3 regions of the Vibrio sp. QJM3NY_35 genome follow, and region 3 is predicted to be linked to each of the others. Evidence: predicted binding sites of a transcription regulator. Region 3 holds the regulator's gene; each other region holds the start of a gene.

Region 1 (10,828 bases), on a different replicon from region 3:
TACCCAGACGATAAAGATAAAAAGCTCTCAAGCCAGCAATTCGGCAACAAGATCTATGGTATGACACACGTCATCTTTGGCGATTCTGAATACTATCAGCATCAAGTAAGCGAACAAGATCATCAATGGATCTACGATTACTTTAGGGAAAATATCGATACGATTCTGCTTCGAGCGAAAGAAGATGTGATTGCCGAGGTTGGATTAATCTTCTTATTGGCAGGTTTAGAAGATGATCCAGTAGTAGAGAAAACTCGACTCGCGATTCAAGCATCTATCGATGAGAAACAAGGCATGATCCCTTCAATTGCTGGCGATTTTGACCTGGAGTATGGTGAACACCGCAACGTGCTTGCGATCATGTTGCTCGATTGGCAACAAGTGAACGAAGCACCGACGTTCAAGGGCAACCCAAAAGTATTTACAACGATTCCTTACGGGCTCATTGAAAACCAGCCATTGAGTAAATAGTTACACCTAACTGGGTCTCTATAGAACAAAATAGCCGCATACCCTTCGAGGCCTGCGGCTTTTTGATGTCTATTAATAATATATGTTCAAAACCGAGAACAGCCATCCATCAAGCTCCTGACACGGCTTTGTTCATCACTATCGTGAAATCCCCTTCTGCATAGCCCTCCATTAAATAGACATCATCGCAGAGCGTTTTACAGAAACGATAGACACCTTGAGGGTGATAACTCATCAAGGTATTACGCGAAGGATACTGGCTTGAGTCGAGAAGATTAAAAATCACCGTCTGATTCGCCAATTCATACATGCGAGTAATCATGTTTGTCAGATAATCCGAGTCGCGAGAGATATAATTCAATGAGCCACTGGCGATAACCACATCATGTGCTTCTAGGTTTATATTACTCATGTCACCCGCAATGAACTTGCAGCGAGCTTCCGTGTAGTTTTGCTTGGCCTGTTTTAGAAAATCGGCATGTTGATCAACGCCTGTGTATGATTGAATGTGGTAAATGCTATCGAGCAGTTCAAACAACTCTCCATAGCCACACCCCAGATCCAAAACACTCTTCTTCTCAAAATCAGTCGACCGTGCAATGACTTCAAAGCGACACAACTGGCTCTCTTCGCTAGTCCAACCTAAAGCTTTAGCCTTGTCGCCATTCGAGCGGTTAGTCTGTTTTCGATGATAGCGATACACCTTCCAACGATCGAGCCAGTGCATTCAAATCAGCCCTACTTCAATGAACATCAGCACACCTTGATAAGATTAAGCTTTAGAACTTGAAGAAAAGAGCCCACCAATTTTATAACCGATCGCATAGCAAACCACGGCAACAGTGACAAATACCAATGCCGAGAAGAAATACGCTACAGACGCTGCGACACCTGCCCCCCACACGACACTGAACACCAAACCGAGATAAGCCTCTTTTGGCCACTGGTAGATAGGAAACTGAGCGCCGCCAGCAATTAGGTAAACCATCGCAAACAAGCCAATGAAGGTAACAATAAGACCGATGAGAACGCGAATGTTCATGGAGAGACCCTTGGTTAATTTAATCTTGGTTGCCGTACTATTAGTCGGAACGGAATATTCTTAATCGAAACCGAGTGTTCTTAATAGAAACCGGATTTTCTTAATTGAAGCCGAATGCTATTAAACGCAACCTGATGATATTCAAGTATATCGGATAAAAGAACGTGGCTCTATTACTCTTCCGAGTGAGCTTTTACTCACTATAGACAAATCACAGTCGACAGCCAAAACCAGATTTAGCCTGATTAACAGGCACAAAAAAGCGGACCCCCTCCTCACGTTAACTCCGTAAGCAAGATATCCGCTTTTACTCAATTTAGGCGCTTTAGCTGAATCTAGCTTAAAGCAAGATGAAAATACCCGCTAAACATGCACTCATTAGGTTTGCTAGCGTACCAGCAGCTACCGCTTTCAAACCTAGGTTAGCAACTTCAGCACGACGCTCTGGCGCCATCACACCGATAGAACCCAGCTGAATCGCAATAGAGCCGATATTAGCAAAGCCACATAGAGCAAACGTCACAATCACTTGGCTGTGTTCAGATAGCAATGCTTTGTTCTCAACGAAGTCGATGAAAGCAACAAACTCGTTCATTACGATCTTCTGACCAATGTAAGAACCCGCCATCAATACTTCATCACTCGGGATACCGATCAGCCATGCTAGTGGTGAGAACAGGTAACCGAAGATAGCTTGCAGCGTAATACCCGCAAAACCAAACGTTTCACCTAAGCTTTCTAGGCCCGTGTTCACCATCGCAATCACACTCACGAATGCAATCAACATAGTACCAACGGCTACCGCTACCTTCATACCGTTCATTGCGCCGCTTGCCAGTGCATCGATCACGTTGCTTTGGTCAGCTTTATCGAGTTCGATATGATCGTAGTCACTTGGTGTGCTGCGCTCAGGAACAATGATCTTTGCCATTAACAGACTACCCGGAGCCGCCATAAAGCTTGCAGCGATAAGATATTTAAGCTCAACACCAAGGCCAGCATAACCACCAAGTACACTACCCGCTACCGACGCCATACCACCGGCCATTACAGCAAACAGTTCCGAACGAGTCATAGACTTTAAAAAGGGACGAATAAGGAGAGGAGACTCACCCTGAGAAAGGAAGATATTACCTGTAGCAACCAGAGATTCAGCTTTACTTGTACCCAGCAGTTTTTGCACCGCTCCGCCCAAGATTTGAATCACTTTTTGCATAACGCCTAAGTAATAAAGCGCAGAAATCAAAGCACTGAAGAAGATAATGATTGGAAGCACGCGAACCGCGAAAATGAAGCCTTCAGTAGCAAGGTCACCGAAAAGGAATGCGATACCAACGTCTGCAAAACCAAGCAGGCTAGAAACACCATTACTTAGGCTTGTTAGCGCCAATTGTCCCCATGGGAAATACAATACTAAGGCTGCAAATCCGATTTGAAGTAATAGTGCACGAGAGACCGTTTTCCAGTTAATTGAAGAACGACTTTCAGATAGCAGGTACGCGCAAGCAATCAGTGCAAGAACACCGACAAAACCAAATAGAATATTCATAATGTGTCCTAGTAATCCTTAAAGAGTGAGCATGAGCCAAGCAAATGACATCAAAGGAACAGGACAAAGAACCGCAAGCAAAACGCTACGCGATGAAGGAGCTAACAGGGTTAGCGAATGTAACAACGAGTTGTTCATGTAAAAAATCACCTTATACAAGCAGTGGAACGTAGCTGGTCCGGTCCGTGGGGTCATTCACATATCCATGTGACGGCTTGTATTGGCTAAGCACCGGCTTAAAACCGGAAAAGAAGTATAAACAGTTAAGTGAGACTTTCATCACATTTTTTGACGCAAACGATCGCGCGGTCAAGGATTAAGCAAAATACATTGTTTGTCGTCATTTCCGTGCTTCAAAACTGTAAACAATCTGTAGGGAGTTGAATTTGTAATGTTAAGTCTTTAAGTATGTGAGCGTAACCTCTCGGTTAATTCTGTGTGATTCTTACTGCTTTTCTGTGCTCTGCCTCATTTCCCGAGACTTCAAGATTCATCTTAAGTTTAGATGCGTATATACTTTGTGTGATCTCACCAAATAATTATCTATAAAATACCAATAGAGCTGATTAGATATAACAGCCATCGAGACTAAGAGAGGAAACACGTGAAGAAAATGGAAGCTCCGCACGACATGAACAATGGAGCTAGATTCAAAACAAATAGACACGGCTATGTGACAGTAGTTGAATATTATAATACCTATACTGTTATTGTCGCGTTTGAAAATACCGGAAATATCCGCGCTATTAGTGCGGCAAAATTACGTACAGGTCAACTCACCGATCGTTCTGTTGCGCCTGAATCAATTATGATTGGTGAAAAGGTTGAATCGGTTAAACACGGGATATTAACCATAACCCAAGTTGAATCTGAAAATATTGTCGTCCTGACCAATGCCAATAACGAAGAAATTAGAATGTTATTGCCTGCCGTACAGAAAATGAAAGATAAAACTGAAGAAGTTGACAGTGAAAATGTTACCTCGCCAAAACCAACCTCTCTTAGCCAACTGACTAAAAGAAATAAAAAGACCAAAGACGTTAATAGCATGCTTAAGAAAATGCTTACTGACTACGGTCGATACGATTAATTCTCTATTTTCTACAATAAAGCCTCTATAGATTTATATTCTGATATAAAAATTAATTAAGCCCGCCTTTCTCAATAAAATACGTTGCATATTCGAGTGAAAAGTTAAATTTGATCAAAGTCTCACTCTGGATCTTTACTACAAATTAACGAGATCTCCATCACAATCTCATTTTAGCTTTGTGATGAAGATCTTATTGAAATCTGAATATTTCCATTACTATGCTCTCACACAATAAGAGAACGAAGTTTCTCAACCCCTAAAATCCAATTGAGACAAATATTATGAAAAAGATTCTTGTAGTTTGCGGTAACGGCCTTGGTACTTCTCTAATGATGGAAATGGCAGTAAAAGAAGTCGCTAAAAAAATCGGTTTCGAAGCAGAAGTTGATCACGAAGATCTATCATCTGCAGCATCAAGCAATGCGGATATTTGGGTTGCAGCAACAGACGTTGCAAACCAACTAAAAGACGCTGGTAAAGAGAACATCATCAGCCTTAAAAATATTTTTGACAAAGCATCAATTGAAGAACAACTAAAAACTTTCATGTAAGGTCAAAATTATGCAAAACTTTTTCGAGTTCATGCTCGGCTTATTAAAAGAGCCGGCGATCATGGTAGGTTTAATTGCTTTTATTGGCCTAGTTGCACAAAAAGCAGATGTTTCTACCATTCTAAAAGGCACAATTAAAACCGTAATGGGTTTCCTAATTTTAGGTTTTGGTGCTGGTGCTCTTGTTGGCGCACTAAATAACTTCTCAGTTGTATTTACTGAAGCATTCGGCGTAAGTGGTGTTATTCCAAATAACGAAGCAATTGTTGCATTAGCACAAGAAGCATTCGGTTATGAAATGGCTCTAATTATGTTCTTCGCATTCGTTGTGAATATTTTATTGGCTCGTATTACTCCTTTAAAATATATTTTCTTAACGGGTCACCACACAATGTTCATGTCTATGCTGGTAGCGGTAATCCTGTCTACAGCTAACATCGAAGGCACTGCTCTAGTCGCAATCGGCTCGATCATTGTAGGTTCACTGATGGTTATCATGCCTGCACTTGCTCAGAAATACACAGAGAAAGTGATGGGTACCGATCAGCTGGCGATGGGTCACTTCTCAACGTTCTCATACTTAGTATCGGGTTACATTGGTAGCAAGTTTGGTGACACTTCAAAATCAACAGAAGACATCAACGTACCTAAGAGCCTAATGTTCCTGCGTGATACGCCCGTTGCTGTAGCAACAACAATGGCCATCTTCTTTATGTTTGCTTCAATTGTTGCTGGCGGTGACTTTGTTGAAACAGTATCAGGCGGTCAAAACTGGGTAGTATTCACCTTCATGCAGTCTCTTGTATTTGCCGGTGGTGTTTACATCGTACTGCAAGGTGTGAAGATGCTGATAGCTGAAATCGTTCCTGCATTCAAAGGTATCTCTGACAAACTCGTACCGGGCGCAAAACCTGCTCTAGACTGCCCTATGGTATTCCCTGTAGCACCAAACGCGGTACTTATCGGTTTCCTTTGTTCTTTCGCTGCTGGTCTACTAGCAATGACAGTTCAAGGCGCGCTTGGCTGGACAATCATTGTAGCGGGCGTTGTTCCACACTTCTTCGTAGGTGGTGCAGCAGGCGTTTACGGTAATGCGACAGGCGGTCTACGCGGTGCAGTTCTTGGTTCATTCACGCAAGGTCTGTGTATCTCTTTCCTACCAATGCTACTGCTTCCAGTACTGGGTGGCCTTGGTCTTGAAGCGACAACGTTTGCTGACTTCGACTTCGGTGTTGTTGGTCTTATCCTAGGGTGGATTGTTTCATGAGCTTATTCGATTTAATTGGTAACCAAGGCGTTATCATCAACTCTGAAGAAAACCTAACGGTTGATGCGGCAATTGATGTGACTTGTTCAACACTGCTAGCGAGCAACAAAATTGAAGCAAGCTATGTTGAAGCTATCAAGCAAAAGCATAAGGACATTGGCGCGTACTATGTTCTAGCACCAAAGATTGCGATGCCTCATGCTCGCCCTGAAGATGGTGTGAACGAAGCATCACTGCAAGTAACGGTATTCAAGAAGGGTGTTGATTTAGAGTCAGAAGACAACGGTGACGTTTACCTTTCGATTACTCTGGCAGCGATGGACTCAGATAGCCACATCCATACGATTATGGCGCTATCAGAGTTGTTCCAGAATGATGATGACATTGATGCCATCATCGCAGCGGAAACTGAGCAAGCGATCATCGAGATCTTAAAGCGATACTAATCTCGATCTAAAGATCCTGATAAGCCCCCATGAAAAAAGCGATAGCCTCGGCTATCGCTTTTCTGTTTCTGGTGCTTCGTCATTTCGACCGAGTATGAATTTAGGCATCACACCTCGAAAACATTTAATGGCGTTAAAACGCGTACATTCGTTTATCTGTTGATAATTCAAAGCAATATTGCGCGTGTTTATTAAGGCACTCAAACACTTCTCGATCCAACTTAAAATTATCAACGTGGTCCGTCAAAATAGCGAGTGTTTCTTCTAATGTCATACCTGCACGATAAGGGCGAGACTGAGTTAGCGCTTGAAACACATCCACTACAGCAACAATTCGACTGGGTTGATCCAACTCTTCAGCCGTTTTGCCCATTGGGTAACCCGAACCATCTAACCTTTCATGGTGATTAGATGCCCACTGACAAACCTGAGGTGAACTGAACAACTCCTGCAATGCGAATCGAGTGTCCGTTGCATGGCGTTTAATACAGCAATACTCTTCTTCAGTAAGTAAATCCGGCTTATGCAGAATGTCATTAGGGGTTTGCAGTTTACCGATATCATGAACCAACCCAGCCAGATAGAGTTTACGCTGAGTGGTGTATGAATAACCCAGCTGTTTGGCGAGGTATTCTGAAAGCTGCCCAACCTTCAAAGAGTGCTTAAAGGTAAACGAACTTTTGGTATCAACGACGTTGGCAATAAATTCGGCAAAGGCCACTGTTTCATCCAACGACATCTGTTGAGAGAAGAATGGCACAGGCTCAAAATTATCCCTCATGTTCTCGATGTATGGGATCTCCATAGAAAACCAGAAATCATCTAGGTCGACCAACTCACACATGTGTTGAACAAGGTTGGTTTCGAACATCTCATCGGCTTGTTCAGTCAAACGTTCAATGATGCTCGCTTTGCCATCGGGTGTTAGGTTTCCATAACGATCAGAAGAAGTTATGCCGTATAGATAATCCACTCTATCAGCAAGCATCACGATAGCTGCTAACTCTTTTTCTAACTCGCTGATATGAATAGCCTTTAGCTCAGACCACGGAGTATGGTGATAAAGAACCGGCTTAGCGAATATAGAAAGAACTGGACACTCTTTTAATATTTGGTAGCCCTTTTGACAATGGTGATAGCTTGAGTCAGGTACAAACCCAGACGTTAAACTGAGCTGTTCATCAATTTGCGAGACACCACAGTCGTGAATCAAGCCTAACGAAAACGCGAGCTGCGCTTGCTCTTCTTCCCACCCCACACTCAGAGCACATCGATACGCGATGTAGCCCACTCTCTGTCCATGATTTTTACTTTCGAAACCGACGTTATCAAGCGCCTTAGCAATACCGAATAGAGCCTTCCTTAGGTCCACGGTCACGTCCTGGCAATGTTGATTCATTATTTAAGCCTAGCATTTTTATAGTTTTTATATATTTAGGCCGTTAATACTAATGCATAGCTAATGATTATATACACAACTATTGTAAGGTTTAATGAGTTTCGTGATAGATCTAACGTATCACGAAAAATCCGTGCTACAAGTGGTTGCATATTAAAAATCATGCGACATTATAGCCTGCCGACTAAGATTCGCTTAAGTTAAGCAGCCATAAGAAAAGGAAAGACATGTTTAAAACGGTTATCGACAACGAACTCTCCATCGCATTGGTTGAAGAGAGCTTCGCTTCTCACTACGCGGAAATCTCACAAAGCCAGAGTGAGTACCTAAGCCAATGGCTCGTGTGGCCGCCACATTGTAAAACCGAGCAAGACTTTAGGCTCTTCATCCAACGCTCGCTACACGATTATGCGGAAGGGAAGAGCATGACTTGTGCAATCGTGTATCAAGACAAGGTCGTCGGTAACTGCAGTTTCAATACCATTGATCATGATAAGCAAAAGGTGACCATAGGTTATTGGTTATCTGAGACATACCAAGGAAAGGGGATTGTGACGCGCGTTGTCCAGAAGCTGATTGATATTGCTTTCAATGAGTTAGATATGGAAAAGGTCGAGATATCAGCCGCAACTGGTAACCAAAGCAGCCGTAAGGTTTGTGAGCGCTTACATTTCACGTTAGAAGGTATCATCACGCGTAACGAGAACTTGAATGGTCGCATCGTTGACCACGCTATTTATGGCCTTCATCGCTCTAAATTCTAAGCTCTAAGCTCTAAGCTCTAAGCAGTAGTAACTAAGAAGTCACTCGCTTGTGAATCGGAATATGAAAAAGCCACGGCATAAGTCCGTGGCTTTGTTATTTGACGAGCCTGAAAAGCTCTTAAAGCTCCAGCTTATGCGATCTTAGGAATCACGATACTGAATTTGGCACCACCATGGTTGCTGTCGTCGATTTTGATATCCCAAGAAAGCTTTTTAGCCGCCGATAGAGCAATCGCGAGGCCTAACCCCAATCCACCGGTGGTCGACGTTCTGCTTGAGTCTAGTCGAGAGAACGGAAGGAATACCTCATCACGCCTATTCTCTGGTATTCCAGAACCATTGTCTTCAATCACCACCAGCCAGTTTTCTGAGTTCTCATCTAACGTCATCCACACTTGGTCTTGTGTGTAATTACCCGCATTCTTGAGAACGTTATCGAACACCAAGCGTGCCATTGAGCAATCACACTTAATCTTGCACTCTAGCTGTACTTTAGATTCAAAGGTGGCATTGTCTAGTTTCGAGTAACGAATTCGGTCTAGGCAATACTCACGAAGATCGGAGGTCACTTTAACGAGCTCAAAGAAAGAGTTATCCATGACATTCAACTTCGACAGCATGATGATTTCTGACGTGAGCTCGTTGATATCCTCAATGTAGGTATCAATGTCATCGAAAAGAACCTGATGATTATCGGGGGCTCCCCTTCTTAGGATATCGGTCGCCAGTTGAATACGACTTAGCGGAGTTCGTACTTCGTGTGGGATAGCTTGAGCGAAAATATGACTTTGTTTTACTTTGCTTTCGATCTCTTCAGCCATGAAGTTAAAACTGCTGGCCAAATCAGAAACAGGATGGATGTCGTCCATGTCAGATCGAGTACTAAGCTTGCCCTTACCAAACTGTTTCTGCTTCTCGACGAGCAACTCTATTCTTTCTTGAAAACGCCTCACAGGTAAGTAAACACTTGCTCCAATCGCCACAATCACAGCCAACAACAGCCCTAACAAAAAGTGTCGTTCTGAGTCTTCGTACCATTCAATGTCATGAGAGAAAAAGTCCCCTACCTCACTGAACCCAAAACTGAATTTAGAGTTTGGTAGCTGAAACACGGCCGAATAGAGGTTGTCATCACTTAGATATATCGGCACACCGTTTAAGGTTGTGTATAACTCACATTGTTGGCAAGGCGCCTCGCCCGACCAATTCTCCAACAGGCGCAAATTGAAGATATAAAATTGTTGGTAGCCTGTTCTATCGAGCTCTTTATAGAGTGAGTTTTCTTGATTGTGTTGACGAACATACTGCTCCGCAAAGTAGATGCCATCATTGAGGAAGGTTTCGATCTCGGTGCGTCGCATGTGCCCCTCACCAAGGTTCAAGAACAAAAATATCGTTGCCGACATCCCAGTCACAATCCCAAGGTATAAGCGAGCAAACATCGAAACCGAGCGAAGCTTCGTAGCAATGAACTTACGCAACCAGCATGTACCCCTTGTTGCGAACCGTACGAATCAACTGTTTGTCTTTGGCGTGAATACGTAGCTTTCGGCGCAAACCAGACACTCGCATATCAATCGAGCGGTCGTTGAACGCGTAATCTATCCCTCTAAATAACTGACAGCACTGATCTCGAGTCACGACCTGACAGATGTTATTAACGAGAAGGTTTAAGATTTCAAATTCAGCAGAAGTAAGCTTAAGGTTTTGGCCGTAGAGCGTGGCACTTTGAGCAGAGCTGTTGATTACAATATCGCACTGTTTTTCAGCCGTAGTTTCTTGCGCAGTTGTTACGGGAGTCGCTCGACGCAATAACGCTTCAATTCGCGCTAACAAGGCATGGCCACGAATCGGTTTGGCAACGTAATCGTCCGCACCAAATTTAAACAAGCTGACCTCGCTCATTTCATCGGCGGAAGCCGTTAGCACTAAAATCATTCCATTGTAAAACTCACGGGCTTGACGGCAAATTTGCGCGCCGCTCATCCCTGGAAGCATCAAGTCCAACAGCACTAAATCAGGTTCAATACTGCGGATCGCTTCAAGTGCCAAGTTCCCTTCATGAACAACGCTAACATTGTAACCTTCAGCTTCGAGGTAAAGCGTCGTTAGACGAGCTATCTCTTGGTCATCTTCAACAATGAGCACTTTGGTTTTCGACATTCCTATCACCAGTATTTATTAAAAGCGAAGGCAGTATATATACTGGTCATAGATCATCAATGTTGGAATCAGAGCCCTACATT
Region 2 (10,828 bases), 350 kb from region 3:
TTTGGATTTAGCGAGTTGAGAAGCGAAACGAGTCTCGGGGAGTCGAGTTAATAATGTCGTATGCCTTTTTATCGGCAGATATTTCTGAGCGTCCATGTGTATGATTCCTAATTAACTATGCTAAACGTTAACCTATTGCAATTTGAAAACGCAAGTCTCAATATGTCTTAATCATAACATTTGTTTATTTCAGGCTTCGTGAAACATGAATGAATCATTGTTCTCAATACGTAACGCTTTACGAATGCTAGCCCTCATTTTATTGGCTACCATGTTCGTTGTAACGATTAAAAATACGGTCGTGATCAGTAAAGGTAACGAGAAGATCCAAGCAAAACAGTTGGAAACTCTTACCAAGCTGCTTATCTCTCAGGCATCACTTTCAGCCAGCAAGATGATCACGCAACAAGACCAAGAGCGATTACTTGATCTGACTAACCAGCTATCTCAAGACAGACTGGTGTTCGATACCACCATCTATGATGCAGAGGGTATTCGACTGGCTTCGAGCGAAAAAGCCCTCTCGGTACGTGAGGTTCTTGGCTTAGATACGCCACTTTCAACAGCAAGTATCGGCAGACAACAATTAGTTGAACCTATTTATTCACCAGAGAAGACGATCATCGGCTTTATTCGAGTGACTTTTGAAACCGGGAAGATGACGGCGATTTCTGATCACCACTACCGTAAAAGTGATCGCTACATGATCGGTATGGTGTTGATGGGGTTTGTGAGTGGCGTGTTGTTCATCATGCTGATTCGCAGAAGACCGACTAAGTCTGGTGAGAACTTACTGTTGAAGAATGTAAGCTCATAGACACACTAGGCTGACAATAAATACTAGACTCAGAATAAATACCGCAATCCAATAAAAAGCCCCGACGCTCAGGTAGCAACGGGGCTTTTTGTTATCAGTTAACTTATCAAGCTAAGGCAAATCAATATTATTCTTGGTCACCAAGCAACACTGAGTCTAGTGCGATAACCATCATGTCGTTGAAAGTCGTTTGACGTTCATCTGATGTCGTTTGCTCACCAGTCTTGATGTGGTCAGAAACAGTACAAATCGTTAGAGCTTTTGCGCCGTATTCAGCACATACACCATAAATGCCAGCTGCTTCCATCTCTACGCCAACAATGCCGTATTTGTCCATTACTTCGAACATCTCTGGATCTGGCGTGTAGAACAGCTCAGCCGAGAACAGGTTACCGACTTTTACGCCGACACCGCGAGCTTTGGCTGCATCTTCTGCCGCGCGCACCATTTTGTAATCCGCAATAGCCGCAAAGTCATGATCTTTAAAACGAATACGGTTCACTTTAGAGTCAGTACATGCGCCCATGCCGATCACCACATCACGCACTTTGATATCTTCGCTCACTGCACCACAACTGCCCACACGAATGATCTTCTTCACACCAAAGTCTTTGATCAGCTCAGTCGCGTAAATAGAACAAGATGGAATGCCCATACCGTGGCCCATTACCGAAACCTTACGACCTTTGTAAGTACCGGTGTAACCAAACATGTTGCGAACGTCGCACACTTGAACCACTTCTTCTAAGAAGGTTTCAGCGATGTATTTAGCACGTAGCGGGTCGCCTGGCATTAAAACTACGTCAGCGAAATCACCCATTTCAGCATTAATATGTGGAGTAGCCATTGAAAATATCCTTAATCTCAAAACAAAAAAAGAAGAGAGAGGTTTCCCTCTCTCTTCGTTAACTATTATAGAAAGCTTGTACCGTGTCCCATTGGCGATGTACCAAAGTAAGACGCTAAGCTTTGACCGATATCAGCGAACGTATCGCGACGGCCTAAAGAACCGGCTGGCACCTTCTGACCGTAAACAATCACAGGGATGTGCTCACGAGTATGGTCTGTACCTGGCCATGTAGGATCACAACCGTGGTCAGCCGTTAGGATAAGCACATCATCTTCTTTCATCATATCGATGATTTCATTGATGCGACCATCGAAGTACTCAAGTGCCGCTGCGTAACCAGCAACATCACGGCGGTGGCCGTAAGCTGAGTCGAAATCAACGAAGTTAGTGAACACGATAGTGTTGTCGCCCGCTTCATTGATCGCTTCTTTGGTTGCTTCAAATAGCGCAGGGATACCTGTTGCTTTGGTTTTCTGAGTGATGCCACAACCCGCGTAGATATCAGAGATCTTACCGATTGAGTGAACGTTACCGCCCTTCTCATCAACCAACTTCTGAAGAATGGTAGCTGCAGGTGGCTCAACAGAAAGGTCACGACGGTTACCAGTACGTTCGAATTGACCTTTGCCCGGGCCAATGAACGGACGAGCGATAACACGACCAATGTTGTAGTCTTCTAGCTCTTCACGAGCAATCTGACAAAGGTCTAACAGGTTTTGTAGGCCGAATGTCTCTTCGTGACAAGCGATCTGGAAAACAGAGTCTGCAGAAGTATAGAAGATAGGCAGGCCAGTCTTCATGTGCTCTTCACCTAGATTATCTAGGATTTCCGTGCCAGATGAGTGGCAGTTACCTAAGAAACCAGACAGGCCTGCACGCTCAAGGATGCGGTCAGTCAGTTCTTTTGGAAAGCTGTTCTCTTTGTCGGTGAAGTAGCCCCAGTCAAACAGTACAGGAACACCTGCGATTTCCCAGTGACCTGATGGCGTGTCTTTACCAGAAGACAGCTCAGCAGCGTGACCGTAAGCGCCAATGATCTCAGCGTCTGCATCCATACCAGGAGCAAAACGACCTGTAGACTCTTTATGAGCCATCGCTAGACCTAGCTTAGACAGGTTTGGCAACGTCAGTGAACCTTTACGATCTGCATTGTCTGCAAGACCTTGGTCACAATGATCTGCGATGTGGCCCATAGTGTCAGAACCTACATCACCAAATTTGTCCGCATCCGCTGTTTCACCGATACCGAATGAATCTAAAACTAAAATAAATGCTCTTTTCATTTTCTTCACCAACTTATTGCTCTTTGCACCAGAACTCTGTTTATCGGTATACGCGAGGCATACCGATATCTGTTATTTACACGTCTTCAGAACGAATCTGACGGTAAACGTCTGGCGTTGCTGTATATTCTCCGCCCACAGTGATTGCATTTTGTAATGCTGTTGCAGCTTCTTGCCACTGTTGTTCGTTGCGAGCATGAATCATTGCTAATGGCTTATCTTCACTTGCTACTTCACCTAGGCGAATGAAGTGATCAAAACCGACTGCGTAATCAATGCTGTCAGTTGCTACGCGACGACCACCGCCCATACCAACCACAGCCATACCAATTGCACGAGTATCCATTGCTGATACCACACCGCTTTCTAGCGCGTACACTGGCTTAATAATGTCTGCTTTTTCTAGGTAGTTATCGTAGTTCGTTACGAAATCAGCTGGACCACCAAGACCCGCTACCATCTTACCGAAGCACTCTGCTGCTTTACCGTTATCCAGTACTGCCATCAGTTTTTCGCGCGCTTCGTCTGAATCTTTAGCTAGGTTACCCAGCACCAACATTTCAGCACACGATGCTAGAGTGATCTCTAACAAGCGTGGATTACGGTATTCGCCTGTTAAGAATTGAACCGCTTCACGAACTTCTACTGCGTTACCCGCTGAAGAAGCCAGTACTTGGTTCATGTCCGTTAGGATTGCTGTTGTTTTCGTACCCGCACCGTTTGCTACTGCAACGATAGATTTCGCTAGCTCTTCAGATGCTTCGTAAGTCGGCATGAATGCGCCTGAACCTACTTTTACATCCATCACTAGAGAATCAAGGCCAGCGGCCAGCTTCTTAGATAGGATTGAAGCCGTGATTAGCGAGATGTTATCAACTGTTGCTGTGATATCGCGAGTCGCGTAAACACGCTTATCAGCAGGTGCTAGATCGCCTGTTTGACCGATGATCGCTACACCAGCATCTTTCGTTACTGCACCAAACACATCATTGGTTGGTGTAATGTTGTAGCCAGGGATAGATTCAAGCTTGTCTAGCGTACCGCCAGTGTGGCCTAAACCACGACCAGAGATCATTGGAACGAAACCGCCACATGCTGCCACCATAGGGCCAAGCATCAGAGAAGTTACGTCACCAACACCACCAGTAGAGTGTTTATCAACGATTGGGCCATCAAAGTTCATGTGGCTCCAGTCAATCACCATGCCTGAGTCACGCATTGCACACGTTAGTGCGATACGCTCTGGCATTGTCATTTCGTTAAAGAAGATAGCCATTGCGAATGCTGCAATTTGGCCTTCAGAAACCGTGTTTTTAGCCACACCTTGAATGAAGAAGTTAATTTCTTCAGCTGTTAGGACTTCACCGTCACGTTTTCTGCGAATAATTTCTTGAGGTAGATACATTAGTGCCTCCCAAACTCTAGTGAGTATGGTTTGTAGGGGAAAGAGGTAATATGGAGTGGCTTAACGCCACTCCACCAAACAGACTAAATCTTGTTACACCCGATTGGGATATTAGTATGCTGCTGGATCAGCAGTTTGGTCTGTCACTTCTAATGTATTAAGAAGGTTAGTTAGTAGGCTTGAAGCACCAAAACGGTAGTGCATGTTGTCTGCCCACTCAGCGCCTAATAGCTCATCAGCCATTGCTAGGTATAGTGCTGCATCTTCAGCAGTACGTACGCCACCAGCTGGTTTGAAACCAACTGTTTTAGCAACGCCCATGTCACGAATAACTTCAAGCATCATGCGCGCGTACTCTGGAGTCGCGTTTACTGGCACTTTACCTGTTGAAGTTTTGATGAAGTCTGCACCTGCTTCGATACAGATTTGAGAAGCTTTCTTGATCAGTGCTTCTTCTTTCAATTCACCTGTTTCGATGATCACTTTAAGCGTGATGTCACCACAAGCTGCTTTACACTGTTTAACTAGCTCAAAGCCAACTTCTTCGTTGCCAGCAATAAGAGCACGGTATGGGAATACTACGTCAACTTCGTCTGCGCCGTACGCTACCGCTGCTTTTGTTTCTGCAACAGCAATTTCGATGTCGTCATTACCATGAGGGAAGTTAGTTACAGTCGCAATGCGTACTTCTGGAGTACCTTGCTCACGCAACGCTTTCTTAGCTGCTGGGATAAAGCGAGGGTAAATACAGATTGCAGCGGTGTTGCCTACTGCAGTCTTCGCGTCATGACAAAGCGCCACTACTTTTTCTGTAGTGTCATCGTCATTTAGCGTAGTTAGGTCCATAAGTTTAAGTGCACGTAGAGCTGCTGCTTTTAAATCGCTCATTTCTATCTCCGATCAATATATTCAAATAGTTAACTACTTCGCCCTCCATCCAGTATAGATGGATATTTTAGTAATGCTCAGTAGCCACAAATGAACGGACTTGGTTCCCTGAAGACTTGATAACTTTCGCTACCAATTGCAATCCTTGTCACCGCACAGTACCAGATTGGTCTATGGCACAACAAATCAGTCATGTTGTGTCTAACATCTATAGCGTATCGCTAATTTTGGCTTAATCCCAGAAGAATAACGTTCGAGTTGATTTCGAGGTTACTTTCTTGCCAACAGAGACACCCTATCCCTTTAGCTTATACATTATAGGTATCCATCAATAAATTGTAGTGCTCCTTAGAACGCAAACGGTTTGTATCTCAAAAAAACATTCTAGACCCTACATCGAATCTAAGCATAAGCGCGTGCATATACTAAAAACGGCAGGCCTAAAAACAAAAAAGCCCCGCAGCAATTTCTTGCTACGGGGCGATATTATTATGGCGTCTATATATCGATTTCTAACTAATTAGAAAGACAGGAAGAAGCCAGCAATTGTTGCTGCCATCAGGTTAGATAGAGTACCAGCAATTACCGCTTTAACACCCATACGTGCGATGTCGTGGCGACGGCTTGGTGCAATACCACCTAGACCACCTAGAAGAATCGCAATTGAAGAAAGGTTTGCGAAACCACATAGTGCGAATGCGATGATAGCTTGAGTCTTCTCAGACATAACTTGACCAGTTGCTGCAACAACTTGAGCGTTTTCACCAACGTATGGTACGAAGTTTAGGTATGCAACGAATTCGTTAACAACTGTCTTCTGACCAATGAAAGAACCAGCGATAGTTGCTTCTTCCCATGGAACACCAATGATGAATGCTAGCGGTGCGAAGATCCAACCTAGAAGAAGTTCTAGAGTTAGGTTTTCCATACCGAACCAACCACCGATGCCACCTAGGATACCGTTGATTAGAGCAATTAGACCGATGAATGCTAGTAGCATTGCACCAACGTTAAGTGCTAGTTGTAGACCAACTGATGCGCCACCTGCTGCTGCGTCGATAACGTTAGCTGGTTTGTCATCGCCACCGTCCATTTCGTCAGCGATATTGTCATCTGGCGTATCTGTTTCAGGCTTGATGATTTTAGCGAATAGTAGACCACCAGGTGCTGCCATGAATGACGCTGCAACTAGGTACTCTAGAGGTACACCCATAGATGCGTAACCTGCTAGTACACCACCAGCTACAGAAGCCAAACCACCACACATTACTGCGAATAGTTCAGAGTTAGTCATTTTAGGAACAAATGGACGAACAACTAGAGGTGCTTCAGTTTGACCAACGAAAATGTTTGCTGCTGCAGACATAGACTCGGCGCGAGAAGTACCTAGAGCTTTCTGAAGACCACCACCAAGAACTTTGATTACAATTTGCATAACACCAATGTAGTAAAGTACAGAGATAAGTGCAGAGAAGAAAATCAGAGTTGGTAGTACTTGGAAAGCAAAGATGAAACCGATACCGTCAACTGAGAAGTTAACTAGGCTGCCGAATAGGAAACCAGTACCGTCTTTACCGTAGTCGATCACGTTTGCTACACCAGCAGAGAAACCTGCAAGTAGATCACGACCCCAAGGGATGTAAAGTACGAATGCACCAAGTGCGAATTGGATAGCGAAAGCGCCACCCACTGTTCTTAGATTAATAGCTTTGCGGTTGTCAGATAGTAGTACTGCGATTGCGATCAGTGCAACCATTCCGACTAGGCTCATAAACAGGCTCATAGTTTATGACTTCCTTATTAGTTATTTATTGGCGTGTTACAAAATGGGGCTATAAAGCGGAGGCAATTATACTCATGCGACCACTAATAAAGTAATGCCGTCCTCACACTTTCGTAGAAGATTCATGTACCATTCACACACAAATGTGAGCCAAATCACAAGCCCAGTGCAATTTACGCAAACGATAAACAAAAACCTTCGATTTTATTCACATATACCGAATGAGCGATGGCTATTTTGCCAAATTTGCGCTGCAATCGATTGCTTTGGCTCTTTTCTAAGCAAAAAAAGTTCATTTAAGATCGTAACTAAATGTTTGGAATGATTAACATTTCCTTGGTTTCCATACATGGGCATGTCCGGAGCATCCGTTTCCAATACCAAGTATTCAAGAGGCAGTTTTGCGATGGTTGTGCGTGTTTTTTGTGCTCTTGGGTAAGTAATCGTTCCACCGACACCAATATAGAAACCGAGCTTGATCCACGCCAAAGCTTGCTGTTCACTCCCTGAAAAGCCGTGAATCACCCCACCAAAAGTGAACTTGTGCTGCTTTAATAGTTCAATAAGTCGGTTATAAGACTTCCTCTCATGGATGATCAAAGGCAGCTCAAATGCCTTCGCAAGCTCCATTTGTTGGATGAAAAAGCGTTCTTGTTTCTCCCGCTCGACATCGACAAAAAAGTCGAGACCACACTCTCCTATCGCAACGCATTGACGGCTTTTTGATGAGAGTAATTGTCGAAGATCTGAGAATTGCTCGTCATTGGCTTGCTCTAAAAAGTAAGGGTGGAAACCTAAGGCGTAGTAAACATTAGAGTAAGATTTGGCGATTTTATCGAGCTTCCTCCAGTTACTTTGGCCAATAGAAGGAATAAGAATCTTCTCGACTTGAGCTTGTTTCGCTTCTTTAAGATAGCTATCAATACTTTGATCAGGTGTAGCTCCCTGATCAATTACAATATTTTGCTCAAACGCCTCAAAATCCGCATGGCAATGAGTATCAAACAGCGGAAAGTCACTTATTTGCTGTGTCATCTTCCCTACTCTCTGTTTGTTTCCCTTGGGGATCACGACGATAAGCCACGCAGCTGCGCTTGTTCTCAGGCGTTAATCCAAGCTCTTCACACCACTTATCGTATTTCTTAATCCAAGCTTTTATCCAACTGAACATACTTACCTCAAGCCTCTGAAATTAAAACAACACGCTCTAATCCGCTTATATCCACACAAACTCCTAGAGAGCCAAATCATAAATAAAAACAACTCTACACATACAAATAATAATTAAGTTCAATAAGCAACCTATAAAAGATAAATGTATAAATCAAATTTATGCATCAACACTAGCTGGCTATATTGTTGAAAATCTCACCACAGCAAATAATAAACGCACTTGCCAAGGAGGCATTGATAGCAAGACGCTCCATTAAATAACGAGATCCTACTTTATGAAAGCATCACTCTTAGCCATTACAATTTCTAGCGTGTTAGCTGCACCCACTTTTGCTGCACCTTACCAAGTTGACGTTGAGCTAGCCAACCAACAAACACTTCAGCTTATTGATGGACAAATGAAAGCTGTTGATGCTTCTGTTCAGTATAAGTTAAACGAACAATACGCCAATGCAACGCCAGGCACTACGGCAACATTAGATGACGTAGCCTATGAAAAACAATCAAACGGTACTTGGGCTGCTGTTGGTGCAGCTTCGGCTGCGTTGGTTGCAGGGCTGTTAAGTAGTTCTTCATCTTCCAGTTCATCTGACAACGGTAATACAATCCCAGAGCTTCCAGTCACTACTTCAATGGACAGTGTTGGTACATGGAAAGTCGCGGATAATGACAGTGGATATATTGTGACTCTTGCAGGGCAAGAGGTTTATGTTGATTCAAGCAATGTGACACTTAACAACGATGGTACAGCAACCATTGTCGTGAACGATCGCAAACTTATAGTAGGAATCAATGGAGACGAGCTTTACCGAGTAGATCAAGTTAGCCATCCAGACTTAGATATTCCTGATTGGGGCGATACACCTGACTTTGGCAACGGCATTATCGGTGAGGGTTGGACTCGTGTCGACATTGGCGCGGGTGTTCAAGACTTCTATCGCTTTGAAAAAGTGACTGAAGACGGTGTAAAAACAGTTGAAGTTAACGACCAGCGTAAACACGATGGTGGTGTTCATATTAGCGTTAATGGTGGTGACTGGAAACACTTCGACGGTTCTAAAATTGCTGCAGCTAAAGACTTCATCGATGAGCACTTAAAGCCTGCTGATATGCCTCAACTGTCTGACCCAGAATACGGCAACGGCATTGTCGGTGAGGGTTGGACTCGTGTCGACATTGGCGCGGGTGTTCAAGACTTCTACCGCTTTGAGAAAGTGACTGAAGACGGTGTAAAAACAGTTGAAGTTAACGACCAGCGTAAACACGATGGTGATGTTCATGTCAGTATTAATGGTGGTGATTGGAAGCACTTCGACGGTTCTAAAATTGCTGCAGCTAAAGACTTCATCGATGAGCACTTAAAGCCTGCTGATATGCCTCAACTGTCCGACCCAGAATATGGTAACGGCATTGTCGGTGAGGGTTGGACTCGTGTCGACATTGGCGCGGGTGTTCAAGACTTCTACCGCTTTGAAAAAGTGACTGAAGACGGTGTAAAAACCGTTGAAGTTAACGACCAGCGTAAATACGATGGTGGTGTTCATATCAGCATTAATGGTGGTGACTGGAAACACTTCGACGGTTCTAAAATTGCTGCAGCTAAAGACTTCATCGATGAGCACTTAAAGCCTGCTGATATGCCTCAACTGTCTGACCCAGAATACGGCAACGGCATTGTCGGTGAGGGTTGGACTCGTGTCGACATTGGCGCGGGTGTTCAAGACTTCTACCGCTTTGAGAAAGTGACTGAAGACGGTGTAAAAACAGTTGAAGTTAACGACCAGCGTAAACACGATGGTGGTGTTCATGTCAGTATTAATGGTGGTGATTGGAAGCACTTCGACGGTTCTAAAATTGCTGCAGCTAAAGACTTCATCGATGAGCACTTAAAGCCTGCTGATATGCCTCAACTGTCCGACCCAGAATATGGTAACGGCATTGTCGGTGAGGGTTGGACTCGTGTCGACATTGGCGCGGGTGTTCAAGACTTCTACCGCTTTGAAAAAGTGACTGAAGACGGTGTAAAAACCGTTGAAGTTAACGACCAGCGTAAACACGATGGTGGTGTTCATATCAGCATTAATGGTGGTGATTGGAAACACTTCGACGGTTCTAAAATTGCTGCAGCTAAAGACTTCATCGATGAGCACTTAAAGCCTGCTGATATGCCTCAACTGTCTGACCCAGAATACGGCAACGGCATTGTCGGTGAGGGTTGGACTCGTGTCGACATTGGCGCGGGTGTTCAAGACTTCTACCGCTTTGAGAAAGTGACTGAAGACGGTGTAAAAACCGTTGAAGTTAACGACCAGCGTAAACACGATGGTGGTGTTCATGTCAGCATTAATGGTGGTGATTGGAAACACTTCGACGGTTCTAAAATTGCTGCAGCTAAAGACTTCATCGATGAGCACCTAAAACCTGCTGATATGCCACAAATCGACGCCCCTGCAAAGCCAACTATTTCAGCTGGGTTAGAAGGTGACAACATTGTTGTAACGGTAAATGGTAAATCTCATACGACTGACTATATAGCTGAAGCTGATGACCGTGGTGTCGTTCACATCAAAGATCGCCACGGAAATATTGTGGGTGAAGGCTACATAGATGAAATAAATGGAACAGTCAC
Region 3 (10,828 bases):
AGTTTGGCTCAGAAAGTAGTTGCTATTGAAGATTGGCACATTAACTCACTAGAAAGTAACCTATTTGAATACAGCAGTAAGTACACAGGCGATATGCCAAAGTACAAAGACGCGTTTTCAGCATCGGATCATGATCCTGTCATCATTGCTATAGACTTCCCTGACACTGATCTTAGTTTACCTAGCTCAGGCGATAAATTCGCAGTTGAAGTTCGTCTACCACCAAATGCTGCCGTTAATGATATAGTGACGGTTAGCTTAACTCTAACAGGCACTATTCAAGCAGCATTATCTCATTCAGTATCTCAAGGTTATTCTGCAAGTACGACTTTGGTGCAAACCGATATTGACGCTCGAAGTGTTAATGTTGAATTTGACGAAGAAATAGACCAAGGTCAGTACCGCCTGGAAGAAAAATTAACGGACCCTACTGGTGAAATAGTTAAGTTTAGCTCCGAGCGTGAAGTGACTGTTGAGGTGCCTGATACAACTCCGACAGACCCTACAACACCGGAGGATACTGACGGTGGCTCATTTGGCTTCGGTGCTCTGATGTCACTATTTGGCTTAGCAATGTGGCGTCGTCGCAAATAGCTCAATCACAAATAGATAGGCTTGCTATACAAGTAAGCCAATTCAGATAACTTAGCGCTATCTGTAAACAATTAAGGTCAACTTAGGTTGGCCTTAATTATTGGCTAAATGCAGTTTCCACTTGCCTTTCGCCATGGGTATTGCACAATACCGCCCCTATATCTCCCAATCCTTTAGTATTTAGCAAACGATTTCGACCCATGTTACTTATCATCGATAACTACGACTCTTTTACCTATAACTTGTATCAGTATTTCTGTGAGTTAGGGGTAACTGTAAAAGTTGTTCGCAACGATGAGATTGATATTGCGGGCATCGAAGCGCTAAATCCTAGCCATCTTGTTATCTCGCCGGGTCCATGTACGCCCGATGATGCGGGAATTTCGCTACAGGTGATTGAACACTTCGTTGGTAAGCTGCCGATCTTAGGTGTGTGTCTTGGTCATCAAGCCATTGCTCAAGTCTTTGGTGGTGAAGTGGTGAGAGCCAGACAAGTGATGCATGGTAAAACTTCTCCGATACGCCATAATGGTAAGAGTGTTTTTCAAGGATTGAATAACCCGTTGACCGTGACGCGCTACCACTCACTCGTGGTGAAAAATGGCACGTTACCAGACTGCTTTGAACTGACTTCTTGGACGGAATTTGAAGATGGCAGCATGGATGAGATCATGGGTTATCAACACAAAACCTTGCCGATTGATGCGGTGCAATTTCACCCTGAATCGATTAAAACAGAGCAAGGACACCAGCTTCTTGCTAACTTCCTAGCACGCTAAGTGTTTAAATTTGCCCCTTTCTCACTCTAAATAAGCCAGTTAAACCTGTCAGCCCATTCGTTAAGCGTTTAAATTCGGGCTTTACGCACCTCTCTCCCTCTGACGCCGATCACTTTTTATAACATTTCTCTCTCGCTTCGCTAAGTTTTTAGCCTATGCAAAATTATTCGCGTTATTTCGTCTCGAACCCAATATACCGCAATGTCAGTAAGGCTTTGCTGTTGCTGATTATACGTTTAGGTAAAAAAAGCTTCATAAAACAGATTAATTGATGCATAAATAGTCATAGGTAGTGACGTTTAGCTGGTTGTAAGGGATGGCTAAAGAATAATCTACTATTGAAAAGGTTAATTAAATGTAAATATAATGCTGCAGCGGGATTATGGCGAGACAAAATATCTTTGTCTCACTTATGAACCATTACGCTTATTTGCGAAGCTTGCGGTATCGAGAAGGAATGTACGATGACAGTGGAAAATAAAGTAGAACGTAGTCTGTTTAATGAGGTGATGGTACCTTGTTATAACCCAATGGAAATGATCCCGGTAAAAGGGGAAGGCGCACGCGTTTGGGACCAACAAGGCCGAGAGTATATCGACTTTGCTGGTGGTATCGCTGTGAGCTGTTTGGGTCACTGTCACCCGGCGATGGTTAACGCCGTTACTGAGCAAGCAAACAAGATTTGGCACCTAAGTAACGTGATGACCAATGAACCTGCACTGCGTCTAGCGAAAAAGCTAACCGATGTATGTTTTGCAGAAAAAGTATTCTTTGCCAACTCTGGCGCGGAAGCGAACGAAGCAGCTCTAAAGCTAGCTCGTCGTTGGGCGGCGGATGTTCACGGTCCTGAGAAATCTGAAATTATTGCATTCAAACAAGGTTTCCACGGTCGTACTTTCTTTACCGTAACGGTCGGTGGTCAAGAAGCTTACTCTGATGGTTTCGGTCCTAAACCGGGCGATGTAACTCACCTGCCTTACAACGATATTGCAGCATTAGAAGCGCACATCTCTGATCGCACTTGTGCAATCATGATGGAACCTCTGCAAGGCGAGGGCGGTATCATCTCTCCAACCTCTGAATTCGTGAACACAGTTCGTGAACTGTGTGACAAACACAACGCACTGCTTATCTTTGATGAAGTGCAAACTGGTAATGGTCGTACGGGTAACTTTTACGCTTACCAAGGTCTAGGTGTGACACCAGATATTCTAAGCACTGCTAAATCTCTAGGTGGTGGTTTCCCGATCGGTGCAATGTTAACGACCACTGAACTCGCGACACATTTAAAAGTCGGTACTCACGGCTCTACTTACGGTGGTAACCCACTGGCGTGTGCTGTTGCAGAAGCGGTTGTTGATGTGGTTAGCCAACCTGAAACATTAGCTGGCGTGAAAGAGCGCGAAGCATTGTTCCGTGATGGTCTTGCTAAGATTAACGATAAGTACCAAATTTTCAGTGAAGTTCGTGGCAAAGGCCTACTACTAGGTGCTGCGCTTAACGAAGAGTGGCAAGGCCGTGCACGTGACGTATTAGTAGCAGCAGGCGAACAAGGCTTGATGGTACTGGTTGCGGGTGCAAACGTGGTTCGTTTCACGCCATCACTGGTTATTACTACACAAGAAATTGAAGAAGGCTTATCAAAACTAGACAAAGCAATTGCTACGCTAGTTTAGCCTGAGCGGCGTCATAGGAATGATCGCCAATAGAGCGATCCCATGACGTTCTGCTAAAGGTCCAAGCTTCTGGTTTTGGGCCTATTTTGCATCTGGAGGGAATATTGATGCTAGTTGTTCGCCCAATAAAATTATCTGATTACGATGCGCTGCATACCTGCGCGGTTGAATCTGGTCACGGATTCACATCTCTTCCGGTTAACGAAGAACTGTTAACTAACCGTATTACTCACTCTGAATACAGCTTTGCCAAACAAGACGTGACTGAACCCGGTGATGAAGGCTACCTAATGGTTGGCTTTGATACTGAAACGGGTGAAGTCGCCGGTACCACAGGAATCGAAGCTTCAATCGGCTGGGATGTTCCGTTTTACTCGTATCACATCAGCAAAGTGGTTCACTCCTCGCAGAAGCTTGGCGTTAATAACGTCGTGAAGCTTTTGACTTTCGGTAATAACTACACCGGATGCAGTGAAATTTGCACGTTATTCTTGCGCCCTGACTTCCGTGGTGGTTTGAACGGTCGTTTGATGTCGAAATGCCGATTCCTACTGATGGCTGAACACCCAGAGCGTTTCTCGAAAACGATTTTTGCTGAGATGCGTGGTGTATCGGATGCAGAAGGTAATTCTCCTTTCTGGCAATGGCTGCAAGAGCACTTCTTCTCGATTGATTTCACGCTTGCTGATTACCTAACCGGTATTGGTAAGAAAGGCTTCATTGCTGATCTTATGCCGAAGCTGCCTATCTATGTGAACCTACTGAGCAAAGAAGCTCAGGCGGTGATCGGAGAGGTTCATGACAATACGCGCCCTGCACTTAAGTTGTTGGAACGTGAAGGTTTCACTAACCGTGGCTATGTCGACATTTTTGATGCAGGCCCAACGGTTGAGTGTGATTTAAGAAACATTGAATCAGTGCGTCATGCGATTCGAGCACAGGTTCAAATTGCAGAGCATTCTAGCTCTAAAGATTTCCTAATTGGTAATACCTCGTTTGAGAACTTCCGCGCAGTAGCCGCGAAAGGCGCGTATGACCAAGCAAGCGACACAGTGATTTTATCATCTGAAGTAGCAAGCGCTCTTGAAGTAAAAGAAGGCGAATTCGTTCGCATGTTGGCTCAGTAAGAGCGGCGATTATCTGTCGAAGATTTTAAGGATAGAAGTATGACTCAGTGGATAGCAGGACAGTGGGTGGCAGGTCAAGGTGACGCCATGACATCAGTAAGCCCATACAATAATGAAGTAGTGTGGCAAGGTGATAGCGCAACACCAGCACAGGTTGAATCTGCAGTAGCAGCAGCTCGTGAAGCCTTCTTGGTTTGGAAAAAATTGAGCTTTGCAGAGCGTGAAGCGATCGTGTTGAACTTTGCTGAGAAGGTAAAAGAGAACAGCGAAGAGATTGCACAGATCATCGCAAAAGAGACGGGCAAACCGATTTGGGAAACTCGCACTGAAGCGGGTGCAATGGCGGGTAAAATCGCTATCTCTATTCGTGCTTACCACGAACGTACCGGTGAAGCTTCACGTGAAGCGGCGGGCAACCAAATTGTACTTCGTCACCGTCCATTGGGCGTAATGGCGGTATTTGGTCCTTACAACTTCCCAGGTCACCTACCTAACGGTCATATTGTTCCAGCTCTGCTATCAGGGAACACCGTAGTATTCAAACCTTCAGAGCAGACACCTTGGACGGGTGAGTTTGCAATGAAGCTATGGCAAGAAGCGGGTCTTCCTGCTGGCGTAATCAACCTAGTACAGGGTGCTAAAGAGACAGGTATCGCACTAGCCGATGCTAAAGGTCTTGATGGCGTACTATTCACAGGTAGTGCCAATACCGGTCATATCCTACACCGTCAATTCGCGGGCCAACCGGGCAAGATGCTGGCACTAGAGATGGGCGGCAACAACCCTATGGTGATCAGCGACCAATACGGTGATGCAGACGCAACGGTATACACTATCATCCAATCGGCTTTCATCAGTGCGGGTCAACGTTGTACATGTGCACGTCGCTTATATGTTCCTGTTGGAGAGAAGGGCGATCAACTACTGGATAAGCTCGTTGCTGCGACCTTGAAGATTCGTGTCGATCAGCCATTCGCTGAGCCAGCACCCTTCATGGGGCCACAGATCTCTGAAGCTGCGGCTAAGTTCATTCTGGACGCGCAAGCGAATCTGCAATCGTTAGGCGGTGTAAGTCTAGTCGAAGCAAAAGCGGGTGAAGCGGCGTTTGTTTCTCCGGGCATTATCGATGCAACCAATATTGCAGAACTGCCAGATGAAGAGTACTTCGGTCCATTACTGCAAGTGGTTCGTTACCAATCGCTAGAGCAAGCGGTCGAGTTAGCTAACGACACTCGTTTTGGTTTATCTGCTGGCTTAGTATCAACAGATGATTCTGAATGGGAATACTTCGTGGACCATATCCGTGCGGGTATTGTTAACCGTAACCGTCAGCTAACAGGCGCAAGTGGTGATGCACCGTTTGGTGGCCCGGGTGCTTCGGGCAACCTACGCCCAAGTGCTTACTACGCAGCGGACTACTGTGCTTATCCTATGGCTTCAATGGAAGGTGGCGAAACTCAACTTCCGGCAACGTTTAGCCCGGGTATTGAGCTTTAATTTAGGCTAATGAGTCCTAGGCTCATGCGTTAAGTTTGAAATAGGGAAGTGGTGTTATCGCTTCCCTTTTCCATCACGTCCGACATCTAGATTGGGCGGTAGATAATAATAGAAAAAGTATGTCACAGGCTGATGGCTGCTGACTCTGTGTCTCAGCCTCTCCCTCTCTAATCCAAATTACTAGCTTGCTAGAACCTCTGACAAGGAGTCACCATGACGCCCGATCTACTCTTTAAATCACTTTGGGACGATTACATTCACAGGCTTTGTCCATCGGCTGAGAAAGTGCATCACTTGCTGAAAGAAGACGAAGCGCTGATTAATGATCACATTGCACTGCGTACTTTCAATGTTGCTCCTTTGGGTATTGAAACATTAGCGAAGCCTTTCCTTGAATTAGGCTATCAGGCGTGTGGCGACTACTTGTTTGAGAGTAAGAAGTTAGTGGCTAAACATTACGAGCACCCAGATCCAAAACAACCAAAAGTGTTCATTAGTGAGTTGAAGGTAGAAGAGTGTTCAAGTGACTTGCAACAGATCGTTGCTAAGTTGGTTGAGCAAGTGGACGCAAGTAAGCTTCAAGGCCATGAGTTCTTGTTTGGCGGTCGTCTTTGGGATTTGAGCTTCGCTGACTTCCAAGTGCTCGCAAAAGAGAGCGAATACGCGTCTTGGCTCGCGGCTCATGGATATGGTGCAAACCACTTTACGGTGAGTGTGAACCAGCTAAATGAATTTGATGAAGTGCAGGCGGTGAATGACTACCTGAGCGAGTCAGGCTTCACGATCAATGCATCTGGCGGTCAGGTTAAAGGCTCTCCAGAGGTCTTATTAGAGCAATCATCAACAATGGCAGACAAAGTCCCAGTTTCATTTGTTGAAGGCAATGAGATGATTCCTGGGGGCTTCTATGAGTTCGCTAAGCGTTATGCGATGGTCAACGGTGAGCTTTACACAGGTTTTGTTGCAGCATCAGCTGACAAAATCTTTGAGAGCACCAACGGTTAAAGAAAGATACGAGCACGGATTTTGTCCTATAGATGCGAGTACGCTTCGCTTCGAGACAGTTTGTGCTTGGAAGCTGTAGGTGTTCTATTCGCATCTCGTATCTGCTCTATAGATCTTAAGAAAACAAAAAAGCCACCAAACTCGCATTTGGTGGCTTTCAAATTTTTGGCTCAGTTAATCGAGATTAACGAGTGCCGTATACCACGATAGTTTTACCGTGTGCAGAAATTAGGTTCTGCTCTTCTAGCATCTTCAAGATACGACCAACTGTCTCACGAGAACAACCAACGATCTGGCCAATCTCTTGACGAGTGATCTTGATTTGCATGCCGTCAGGGTGAGTCATTGCATCTGGCTGTTTCGCTAGGTTTAGTAGCGTTTGAGCGATACGACCTGTTACGTCAAGGAACGCTAAGTCACCAACCTTTTGGCTAGTTACTTGTAGACGGTTTGCCATTTGCGCTGAAAGACGCATTAGGATATCTGGGTTCACTTGGATAAGTTGACGGAATTTCTTGAAAGAAATTTCAGCTACTTCACAAGGAGATTTAGCACGAACCCAAGCAGTACGCTCTTGGTCTTCTTCGAACAAGCCAAGCTCACCGATGAAGTCGCCTTGGTTTAGGTAAGAAAGAATCATTTCCTTACCTTCTTCGTCTTTGATAAGAACTGCCACAGAACCTTTAACGATGTAGTACAAGGTTTCTGCCTTTTCACCAGCATGAATCAAAGTACTTTTTGAAGGGTACTTATGAATATGACAGTGTGAAAGGAACCACTCTAATGTTGGATCGGTTTGAGGTTTACCTAGAACCATAATATCTCACTTCCTCTGCAGGGTATGCTTGCCGCTTTCCGTATTTTAGCTAAGCCTGGATTGACTTGTAGGATAAGAGCACTCGTTGAGCGCTGCAAGCTATCTTGTGTTTCGTTTAAGAATAGTATCCTTTTTCAGGTACTATTTCTTGATTTTAATCGTGACCAAGCTACGATTTTTTACGCAAAATTGTGCACATGATCACGGTATGAAAAGTAATCAACCAGAATGTCGTTTTGTTAACCTATTTTTCCGGTTTCGATAAGTTGTTGCAGGATTGGCCTCACAATGAGCTCCATAGCAAAACTCATCTTGCCGCCTGGCACCACTAGCGTGTTATGGCGAGACATAAAAGAGCCATCAATCATAGCCAGAAGGTAGGGGAAATCGACGTTTTTGATGCCACGCAAACGTATAACTACGAAGCTTTCGTCTAAACTTGGAATTCCTTTGGCGTTAAGTGGGTTCGATGTATCTACGGTTGGAACACGCTGAAAGTTTATGTGAGTGCGCGAAAATTGCGGGGTAATGTAGTTGAGGTAATCATCCATTGAACGAACAATGGAGTCCATTACCGCTTCGCGTGAGTGACCACGATCGCGAGTGTCACGAACGAATTTTTGAATCCACTCTAAGTTGACGATGGGCACCATGCCGATCAGCAAATCGACGTGTTGAGAAACGTTAATGTCGCCATCAACCACACCGCCGTGCAAGCCTTCGTAAAACATCACATCGGAATTTTCCGGGATCTCTTGCCATGGCGTGAAGGTGCCCGGCATTTGATTGTAAGGCACGGCTTCATCAAAGGTGTGCAGGTAGCTTCTTACTTTACCTGTACCTTCGTTACCGTATTTACGGAAGAACTCTTCTAGCGCACCAAAGTCGTTGGCTTGAGGACCAAAGTAGCTGATGTGCTTACCTTGCTCGCGCGCTTTACGGATCTCGACATCCATCTCTGGACGTGTGAAGCGATGGAAACTATCCCCTTCAACCCAAGCTGCCTTCACGTCCATCATATTGAACATTTTACGGAAGGCTTCTGAGGTAGTGGTGGTGCCGGCTCCAGATGAACCCGTCACCGCAATAATTGGATGTTTAGCGGACATGACAACCCTTGTCTTTTGAGTAACTTACTTGTTAGCAATCGTTTACCACTATAACACGGCTCCTTTATGAGCGCAGCTTAGAAGCGTTTTGTGACTTGAATATCAACGGTTTCATGGAGTTCAGAAAACACGATGCTGACTTCTCCTGAAGCTAATTGATGTTTCACTTGGTCAATCTTGTTTTGCAGTGAAACCTCTACGTCGCCGTAGTCTGTGCCTTCACGCAGCACGAATTCTTTGATGAGGTTTTCCAGTGTCTCTGGTGCAATGTCTTGCCATGGGATGATCATAAATACTTCTCTCTTTTATGTTCATAAATAGGTTTATTGATGTAGAAATGCGTGTGCTTAGTAATGTTTTGCTTCTATTTACTAAGGCTCGGTCATTATGCCGAATCTTGGATACTTTCATAGTAGGCAGGCAAGGCTTCTTCTAACCAAAATCTTGGCTTGAGTGTGCTGCCAGTAATAAACCCAACATGGCCGCCTTTTTGAAACAGTCGATAATCGATGTTATCGGGCAGAACGAATTTTGGGATCACATCATCGGTCATGAAAGGGTCGTCTTTGGCATGAATGATCTGCGTCGGCAGTTTAATCTTATTGAGCTTAGGCAGCGCAGAACATTGCGCATAATAGTCTTGGGCATTTTTGAAGCCGTGCAGAGGCGCAGTGATTCGTTCATCAAACTCATACAGTTTGGTTATGTTCTTGATGGCTTCAGCTGTGATGCCAAGTTTTTCCTGTAGCAAGTTAACTTTTTTTAGCGCATTCGATTTTAGAGAGTTGAGCAGGTACTTCTTATAAAGCTTGGAGAAACCGCGCTCAATGCGACTAGAGCAACACGCTAAGTCAAATGGAGCAGATACGATTGTCGCCGCCGACAGCAATGGGTCGTCTGCGTACTCAGCTAAATAGTTCGCCAGCATGTTTCCACCTAAAGATATGCCAACCGCAACCTTAGGGTTATTCGGAAACTGCGCGTGTAGGTGTCTTAGGAAAAAGCGCGCATCTTCGACCTCACCTGAATGGTAAGCGCGAGCCAGGCGATTGGGTTTTCCGCTGCAGCCTCTGAAGTGCATCATTACCGATAACCAACCATCTTTAGCAAATGCATTCATCAGTCCGTTGGCGTAAGGGCTCTCAAAGCTACCTTCTAAACCATGGAATAGAACGAATATCGGCTTGTTACTTCGATCATCATTGCTTGGGTTGTCACCGTCGGGTGATTCGCTCCAAGCAAGATCAAGAAAGTCACCATCGGGAGTTTCTAAGGTTTGCCAGTGAGGATGAAACAGCGCCTGTTTTCTAATAAACCGTGGCACTAAGGTTTGTAAGTGCGGATTAGAGAGACCAGCGGCTGCGGTAAATATTGTCATAAAAACGATCCATGCTTCTTTGATGGGCTTTGATAACGTGTTGAGCTTGCAGTGAAACGCCCACGTTTTTATTTGAGCTTGGTTGATTCTCGGCATAAGCGCAAGGCTTTCACTTGTACGAGATACAAAAACAGGCTATGGGTAACCAGTTGAATAATATCAATGTTAGGTGCCTTAAAAACTTCATTGTGCATATTAGTCAGTGCATGCACATGAAGAGAGACAGGGCGCAGTTAAGCTTGGATCTTGATTGAGTAAAAAGGAAAGAGAATGAGCTAGGGCTGAGGTGCTGGTTCAGAAAAAGCGTCGTAGAGGTTTTCTGCTCCTAATAAACGACAGTACTGAAACGCGAGCGGTGATTGCTGGTTAGCGTAAAGTTGTAGGGAGTTTATACAGTCGACGAGATCGGACTGTTGTTGCTTTTCAAGCTGTAACTCAAACTGTAAGGCTTCACGGTATAGTGAGTCGACAACGTGTGCTTTGAGATGTTTACGTAGCTCTCGATAACTATGAAGCAGGGTTTCAGAGCGGCTTAAGCACTGGTGTACTTTGTGCCACTCCTCTTCAGCAAAAGACAATTGCTGCTCATCAAGCCATTTGAGAAGCAGCAGTAGATTGACGTTGCCGTGGAATTGGTTTTGCAAAGCTAGGCACGCATCCTTTACACCGCGCACACTGTAATATTGAAGGCTAAATTGCCATAGTCGTTCCAGTGTTAGTGATATTGGGGCGTGCTCTGGGCTCATAAGCTATCCATATCCTGTTCCATCTGCTCAAGCTCTTCTTGAGTGGACATCCAATCCATTTCAACTTCTTCTAGCTGTGACTTACTGCTCGCTTGGAGAG

The links. The regulator CRP, encoded in region 3, controls carbon source genes, mostly activating them, when cyclic AMP is high. The targets are predictions, from matches to a motif close to TGTGANNNNNNTCACA.
Region 1: a site for CRP is predicted at 3,331-3,346, ahead of AC3CH3_RS16920 (NupC/NupG family nucleoside CNT transporter). Genes of this name have one in related genera too.
Region 2: a site for CRP is predicted at 7,171-7,186, ahead of AC3CH3_RS12235 (NupC/NupG family nucleoside CNT transporter). Genes of this name have one in related genera too.

Annotation. Positions count from the first base shown of each region.
Region 1 covers NZ_CM173508.1:335,821-346,648, forward strand. The annotation lists gene AC3CH3_RS16905 (DUF3541 domain-containing protein) at 1-471, shown strand, start outside; gene AC3CH3_RS16910 (class I SAM-dependent methyltransferase) at 581-1,198, opposite strand; gene AC3CH3_RS16915 (hypothetical protein) at 1,244-1,513, opposite strand; gene AC3CH3_RS16920 (NupC/NupG family nucleoside CNT transporter) at 1,854-3,062, opposite strand; gene AC3CH3_RS16925 (hypothetical protein) at 3,676-4,152, shown strand; gene AC3CH3_RS16930 (PTS sugar transporter subunit IIB) at 4,437-4,706, shown strand; gene ulaA (PTS ascorbate transporter subunit IIC) at 4,717-5,973, shown strand; gene AC3CH3_RS16940 (PTS sugar transporter subunit IIA) at 5,970-6,419, shown strand; gene AC3CH3_RS16945 (HD-GYP domain-containing protein) at 6,553-7,818, opposite strand; gene AC3CH3_RS16950 (GNAT family N-acetyltransferase) at 8,046-8,582, shown strand; gene AC3CH3_RS16955 (sensor histidine kinase) at 8,714-10,063, opposite strand; gene AC3CH3_RS16960 (response regulator transcription factor) at 10,056-10,745, opposite strand.
Region 2 covers NZ_CM173507.1:2,724,912-2,735,739, forward strand. The annotation lists gene serB (phosphoserine phosphatase) at 1-96, opposite strand, end outside; gene AC3CH3_RS12210 (YtjB family periplasmic protein) at 206-817, shown strand; gene deoD (purine-nucleoside phosphorylase) at 945-1,664, opposite strand; gene AC3CH3_RS12220 (phosphopentomutase) at 1,730-2,950, opposite strand; gene deoA (thymidine phosphorylase) at 3,027-4,355, opposite strand; gene deoC (deoxyribose-phosphate aldolase) at 4,467-5,243, opposite strand; gene AC3CH3_RS12235 (NupC/NupG family nucleoside CNT transporter) at 5,764-7,026, opposite strand; gene AC3CH3_RS12240 (TatD family hydrolase) at 7,231-8,061, opposite strand; gene AC3CH3_RS12245 (DUF5363 family protein) at 8,042-8,197, opposite strand; gene AC3CH3_RS12250 (hypothetical protein) at 8,475-10,828, shown strand, end outside.
Region 3 covers NZ_CM173507.1:3,076,747-3,087,574, reverse strand. The annotation lists gene AC3CH3_RS14050 (ExeM/NucH family extracellular endonuclease) at 1-594, shown strand, start outside; gene AC3CH3_RS14045 (aminodeoxychorismate/anthranilate synthase component II) at 795-1,373, shown strand; gene AC3CH3_RS14040 (aspartate aminotransferase family protein) at 1,838-3,049, shown strand; gene astA (arginine N-succinyltransferase) at 3,157-4,176, shown strand; gene astD (succinylglutamate-semialdehyde dehydrogenase) at 4,216-5,673, shown strand; gene AC3CH3_RS14025 (2-oxoadipate dioxygenase/decarboxylase family protein) at 5,887-6,678, shown strand; gene crp (cAMP-activated global transcriptional regulator CRP) at 6,863-7,495, opposite strand; gene AC3CH3_RS14015 (phosphoribulokinase) at 7,735-8,604, opposite strand; gene AC3CH3_RS14010 (YheU family protein) at 8,682-8,894, opposite strand; gene AC3CH3_RS14005 (hydrolase) at 8,990-9,982, opposite strand; gene AC3CH3_RS14000 (TIGR02444 family protein) at 10,258-10,728, opposite strand; gene AC3CH3_RS13995 (ABC transporter ATP-binding protein) at 10,725-10,828, opposite strand, start outside.